2 regions of the Nonomuraea sp. NPDC001684 genome follow, and region 2 is predicted to be linked to the other one. Evidence: riboswitches for the same ligand, from Rfam matches in the RefSeq annotation. Region 2 holds a riboswitch; the other holds the start of a gene.

Region 1 (3,367 bases), on a different contig from region 2:
CGTGCTGGAGCCGGCCGCGGGCCGCCCACGTCTGGTCGTAGGCGGGGTGGGCGCCGAAGCGCTCGGCCAGGCCGGCGGAGGTCTCCAGCGCCGACAGGTAGATCTCCTCGGCGATCCGGGTGGACAGCTCCTTGGCCTCGGCCGAGTCGAACGGCAGGCGCAGGGCGAAGAAGACGTCCTGCAGGCCCATCACGCCGAGGCCGACCGGGCGCCAGCGCGGGTTGCTGGCCGCGGCCTGCTCGCTCGGGTAGTAGTTGATGTCGATCACCCGGTCGAGGAAGGTGACCGCGGTGCGGACGGTGGCGCGCAGCCGCTCCCAGTCGATGCCGCCGTCGATGTCGCCGCCGGGGCCCGTGCCCGTCAGGTGGGCGGCGAGGTTGACCGAGCCCAGGTTGCAGACCGCGGTCTCGGCGTCGCTGGACACCTCGACGATCTCGGTGCACAGGTTGGACAGGTGCACGACGTTGCCGGGCTCGGCCGCCTGGTTGCACAGGCGGTTGGCGGCGTCCTTGAAGGTCATCCAGCCGTTGCCGGTCTGGGCCAGGGTGCGCATCATCTTGGCGTACAGGTCGCGGGCCTTGACCTGCCGGACGTACCGGCCGTCGCGCTCGGCGGCGCGGTAGGCCTCCTCGAACGCCTCGCCCCACAGGTCGGGCAGCTCGGGGACCTCGTCGGGGTCGAACAGCGACCAGGTGCCGTCGGCCTCGACCCGGCGCATGAACTCGTCGGGGATCCAGTTGGCCAGGTTGAGGTTGTGGGTGCGGCGGGCGTCCTCGCCGGTGTTGTCGCGCAGTTCCAGGAACTCCTCGACGTCCGGGTGCCAGGGCTCCAGGTAGACGCAGGCCGCGCCCTTGCGCCGGCCGCCCTGGTTGACGGCGGCCACGGACGCGTCGAGCGTGCGCAGCCACGGGACGATGCCGTTGGAGTGCCCGTTCGTGCCGCGGATCAGCGCGCCCCGGGAGCGCACCCGCGACCAGGAGATGCCGATCCCGCCGGCGAACTTCGACAACTGCGCCACCTGGGCGTAACGGTCGTAGATGGAGCCGATCTCGTCACGGGGCGAGTCGACCAGGTAGCAGGAGGACATCTGGGTGTGCCGGGTGCCGGAGTTGAACAGCGTCGGCGAGCTGGGCAGATAGGCCAGCGACGACATGAGCCGGTAGAAGCCGACCGCCTCGGCGGGCGTCTCGGCCAGCCCGCAGGCCACGCGCAGCAGCCAGTACTGCGGCGTCTCCACCACCAGCCGGGTGGACGGGTGGCGCAGCAGGTAACGGTCATAGACCGTGCGCAGCCCGAAGTACTCGAACCGCAGGTCGGCGGTGACGTCGATGGCGTCGTCGAGCTTGCGGGCGTTGGCGTTGACGAACTCGGCGGTCTCGTCGCCGATGAGCCCCTCGGCGTGGCCCAGCCGGATCGCCTGGCTGAAGGAGGCCACGCCCTGCCCGCGGACCTCCTTGTCGATGTAGCCCGACAGCAGCCGCGCGGCCAGGCGCGAGTACTGCGGCTCCTCGCCGATCATCTCGGCGGCCGTCTGGATGGACAGCCGGTCCAGCTCGGCGGTGGTGGCCCCGTCGTAGAGGCCGCTGATCGTCTTGGTGGCCACCCGCATCGGGTCGATGTCCGTCAGATCGGTCGCCCAGTGCTCCACCGCACGTACGATCTTGTTGACGTCGACCGGCTCCGCGGTGCCGTTGCGCTTGCGCACCTGCATCTGGACGCGCCGCGGCGCGGACCTGTCGGCGTCCGCCCGCGCCGTCCCGGCCAGGTCCGTCATCGGGTCCCCTGTGACCGTCACTGCGCTCTCCCCTCGTGAACTCGGTCAGTGGCCGAGAACGCGCGCAGGAGGCGGACGGCGAGGCGCCACAGCCCTCTCGCCGGTGCCGTCCACCGTCCCGCGCGGCCTCGGACCAGCCGCGCGCGCATGATCGCGCGCGGCGCGCCGGCAGGTCTTCGGACTCATGGGCATGCTGTCGCTGCCTACTGGCCGTCGCTTCCCGGGCCTTCGGCCCAGTGCGTCTGACGGCGGTCGTTCCCACTCACCGCTGCGGGGCAGTCCCGGATTCCCACCGGGTTCCCTCTTGCCTCGGCCGCCCTGGCGGGGCGACCGAACCGGCTGCGGGAGACACCATATATAGGGCGGATCAAAAAGTCACACCCAACATCTCGTGTTGCGAAGAACCCCCGCTCCGATCCGGCCACCCGCCGCGGAGCCGCTCCTCGCGGGCCTCACGGGCGGACCGACATGTGATCGAGGTCATAGACCGGCCACGGCAGGTTTTCGCTACCTTAGGTATCGATACTTCAAGTAGCGAAAACCTGAGGAGACGAGCATGAGCGAAACCACCGGCCTGCGTCCGGTCACGCCGGACTGGGACACCGTCACCCCCGCCGAACTGGCCGCCTACGTCGAGGCGGAGAACCGGCTGCGCGCCTCCGTCGAGGCACAGGCGATCACCGGCCGGCCGGATCCCGGCGCCGCCATCGACTGGCGGACGGTGGCGCTGCCCGGCCGCGACATCCGCGTCCGGGTCCACCGGCCCCGAGCGGCCGAGCCGGGGGACGTCCTGCCGCTCGTGCTGCACGTGCACGGAGGCGGCTTCGTCGGCACGGCGCCGCAGAGCGACTGGGTCAACAGCCACCTCGCCGCCCACCTGCCCGCCGTCGTCGTCTCGGTGGACCACCGCCTGCTCGACCGGCACACACCGCTGGCCGCCGCCGCCGACGACGGCTGGGACGTGCTCCGGCACGTGCTGGAGCACGCCGCGCAGTGGGGCGTCGACCCGGCGCGGGCCGTCCTGTTCGGCGAGAGCTGCGGCGGCCTGATCTGCGCCCTGGCGGCGATCAGGGCCCGCGACGCCGGTCTGCCCCTGAAGGCCCAGGTGCTGGTCAACCCCGCCGTGGAGGTGGCCGGGACGATGTTCGACCACCCGTCGACGGCCCAGTACGCCGACACCCCGACGCTCAGCGTGCCGGTGCTGCGGCTGTTCCACCGGCTCGCCGTGCCCGAGGGGACGGACGCCCGCGCGCTCTCCCCGCTGCACGCCGGCGACCTGGGCGGGCTGGCCCCGGCGCTCGTGGCGGTGCCGACCCACGACCCGATCGCCGACCACGGCCGCCGCTACGCCGAGGCGCTGCGGGCCGCCGGCACCCCCGCCCGCCTGGCCGAGTACCCCGGGGCCGGGCACGCCTTCCTCAGCATGCCGGTGCTGGCCCCCCAGGCCGAGGACGCGCGGGCGCACATCCTGGGCTTCCTCCGCGACGCCCTCACCGCGTAACCCGCGACCGGAGCGGGCAGGCGAGGACGGGCCGGCCCCTCGCGCGCGGCGCCGGGTTCTGCTTCATGATCCGGCTGGAGATCCTGGCCCCG
Region 2 (3,367 bases):
CAGCGTCCAGATCTGCGCCCGGATCGCGGGCAGCTTGGCGGGGTCCATGGCGGCGATCGTGGCGTGCTCGTCCAGGAGCTGCTCCAGCCGGGCGATGTCGCCGTAGGTGTCGGCGCGGGCCATCGGCGGCACCAGGTGGTCCACCAGCACGGCGTGCGCGCGCCGCTTGGCCTGCGTGCCCTCCCCCGGGTCGTTGACGAGGAAGGGGTAGACCAGCGGCAGGTCGCCGATGGCGGCGTCGGTGCCGCACGCGGCCGACATCCCCGCCGACTTGCCGGGCAGCCACTCCAGGTTGCCGTGCTTGCCGACGTGCACCATCGCGTGCGCGCCGAACTCGGCCGACAGCCAGCGGTAGGCGGCCAGGTAGTGGTGGCTGGGCGGCAGGTCGGGGTCGTGGTAGATGGCGATCGGGTTCTCCCCGAAGCCGCGCGGCGGCTGCACCATCACCACCAGGTTCCCGGCCCGCAGCGCGGCCAGCACGATGTCGGTCCCGCTGTCGCCCTCGTGCACGAAGAGCTCTCCGGGCGGCGGGCCCCAGTGGCGCTCGATTCCCTCGCGCAGGGCCGCGGGCAGCGTCCGGTACCACTGCTCGTAGGAGGCGGCGGAGATGCGCACCGGGTTGCCCGCCAGGTGCTCCTCGGTCAGCCAGTCCTGGTCCTGGCCGCCGGCGGCGATCAGCGCGTGCACCAGCGCGTCGCCGTCCTGGTCGGCCACGCCGGGGAAGCCGTCGCCCAGGTCGTAACCCGCCTCGGCGAGACGGGCCAGCAGCCGGACGGTGCTCGCGGGGGTGTCCAGCCCGACCGCGTTGCCGACGCGGGAGTGCTTGGTCGGGTACGCCGACAACATCACCACCAGCCGCCGTTCGGCGGGAGGGGTGTGCCGCAGCAGGCCGTGGCGCACCGCGATGCCCGCCACCCGGGCGGCCCGCTCGGGGTCGGCGACGTAGACGGTCAGCCCGTCGGGGTCGATCTCCTTGAACGAGAACGGCACCGTGATGATCCGCCCGTCGAACTCCGGGATCGCGACCTGGGAGGCGGCGTCCAGCGGCGACAGCCCGTCGTCGTTCTCCTCCCATGCCTGCCGGGTGGTGGTCAGGCAGAGTCCTTGCAGGATCGGCACGTCCAGCCCGGCCAGCGCGCCGACGTCCCAGGCCTCGTCGTCGCCGCCCGCCCCCGCGGTGGCCGGACGGGAGCCGCCCGCCGCCAGCACCGTGACGACCAGGGCGTCCGCCGCGCGCAGCGTGTCCAGCAGCTCCGGCTCGGCCGCGCGCAGGGACGAGCAGAAGACCGGCAGCGCCTGCCCGCCCGCGTCCTCGACGGCGTCGCACAACGCCTCGACGAACGCGGTGTTGCCGGCCATGTGGTGGGCCCGGTAGTAGAGCACGCCCACCACGGGACCGCCGGTGGTCCTGGCAGGGCGGTCCAGCCGTCCCCAGGTGGGAGCGGGGACGGGCGGCTCGAACCCGTGCCCGGTCAGCAGGACGGTGTCGGACAGGAACGCGTGCAGCTCGGCCAGGTTCGCCGGACCGCCATGGGCCAGGTAGGCGTGCGCCTCGGCGCACACCCCGCCGCTGACCGTGGACAGCTCCATCAGCTCGGCGTCGGGAGCCTGCTCCCCGCCCAGCACCACCACCGGGCGCGGCCCGGCCAGCAACGCGTCGAGCCCTTCCGGCCAGGCCCGCCGCCCGCCCAGCAGGCGCACCACGACGAGGTCGGTCCCCTCCGTCAGGCCGGGGACGTCCTCGGCGGTCAGCCGGGCGGGATTGCCCAGGCGGTAGCCCGCCCCGCAGGCGCGAGCGCTCAGCAGGTCGGTGTCGGAGGTGGAGAGCAGCAGAACGGTACGGCTGTCGCCAGGCACGGCGCATTCCTCCCTCGGGGTCCTCGCCCCGGTCGCGGGTGACACGACGGCAGGAGTCTCCTGGCTCCCGGATCGACGCTCACCCCGGCCTTCCCGCCCGTCGCCGGACAGTGGCCTCGTGGTGGGGTTCGCTCCCCGGTCACAGTGGCGGGACCGCGCCGGATTCACACCGGCTTCCTCCCATTGCCATCGTCTACGCCGAAGCTTACGACAGGAGCGACCCGTCCCAGAAGTGGCGTTACGATCCCTTCGTGCCCGTAGGTGAATCTTCCGGACGTACGCGTCCCGATGCCTGTCCGGGGGCGCTCCAGGTGCACGAGGCCGCCGACGGCCCGCTCGCCCGCGTGCGCCTGCCCGGCGGCGCGGTGTCGGCCGCGCAGCTCCGCGTGCTCGCCGGGTGCGCGGCCGAGCTGGGAACGGGCGTGATCGAGCTGACGTCGCGGGCGAACGTCCAGGTGCGGGGGCTGCGCGCGCCGGAGGTCTTCGCCGGGCGGATCGCGGCGGCCGGGCTGCTGCCGTCGCCCGCGCACGAGCGGGTGCGCAACATCCTGGCCTCGCCGCTGGGCGGGCGCGGTCCCGACGGGCTGCTGGACGTGCTGGCGATGGCGGACGCCCTGGACCGGGCGCTGTGCGCGCGGCCCCGGCTGGCCGCGCTGCCGGGACGGTTCCTGTTCGCCCTGGACGACGGCACGCGGGACGTCGCCGGGCTCGGCGCGGACGTCACCTACGTGGCGACCGGACGGCTGCTGCTCGCCGGCGCCGACACGGGGCTGACCGTCGCCCCGGACGCGGCCGTCCCGCTCATGATCGACGCCGCCGAGGCGTTCCTGGACGAGCTGTCCCCCGACGGCCCGCGCGCCTGGCGCATCCGCGACCTCCCGGACGGCCCCGCCAGAATCGCCACCCGCCTGCGCGCCGGCGAACCAAGCCTGATCGACGCCGCGAACGCCCCGGACGCCCCGGAAGCGCCGGACGCCCCGGAAGCGCCGGAAGCGCCGGAAACCCCGGCCGCCGCGAACATCGCGGCAGCCGCGGACGCCCCGCCCGCCCCCGTCTCCGCGCGCCGCCCGTCGGCGGGCAGGATCGCCCAGCGGGACGGCCGGGTGGCGATCGAGGCGCTCGTGCCACTCGGCCGCCTGACGTCCGGCCAGGCCGGAGCCCTCGCGGACCTCGGACGGCCGGTGCGCCTGACCCCCTGGCGGACCGTCGTCCTGCCGGACCTCTCCCCCGGCGAGGCGGACCGGACCGAGCGGGCGCTGGCCGCCGCCGGGCTCGCCACCGACCCGGACTCCCCCTGGGCCGGGGTGACCGCCTGCACCGGCCGTCCTGGCTGCGCGAAGGCGCTCGCCGACGTGCGGGCCGATGCCCGGCAATGGGTGCGGAGCCTCGGCCGCGCACCCGCCACGCCCGTCCACTGGGCCGGTTGCGAGCGGCGCTGCGGCCTGCCACGCGGCCCGGTCCGCCAGCTGATCGCAACCATCAACGGATACGAGGAACGCCAGGAGTGAGC

The links. Region 2 has a riboswitch for cobalamin ahead of cobN (cobaltochelatase subunit CobN). Riboswitches for the same ligand answer to the same signal wherever they lie in the genome.
Region 1: another riboswitch for cobalamin. It lies ahead of ACWCSD_RS28405 (ribonucleoside-diphosphate reductase subunit alpha); the one in region 2 lies ahead of cobN (cobaltochelatase subunit CobN).

Annotation. Positions count from the first base shown of each region.
Region 1 is NZ_JBSFGJ010000188.1:11,580-14,946, forward strand. Features, by position in the region: gene ACWCSD_RS28405 (ribonucleoside-diphosphate reductase subunit alpha) at 1-1,795, opposite strand, end outside; cobalamin riboswitch at 1,925-2,129, opposite strand; gene ACWCSD_RS28410 (alpha/beta hydrolase) at 2,331-3,275, shown strand; gene ACWCSD_RS28415 (hypothetical protein) at 3,341-3,367, shown strand, end outside.
Region 2 is NZ_JBSFGJ010000324.1:4,660-8,026, reverse strand. Features, by position in the region: gene cobN (cobaltochelatase subunit CobN) at 1-1,857, opposite strand, end outside; cobalamin riboswitch at 1,896-2,077, opposite strand; gene cobG (precorrin-3B synthase) at 2,109-3,365, shown strand; gene ACWCSD_RS37675 (precorrin-8X methylmutase) at 3,362-3,367, shown strand, end outside.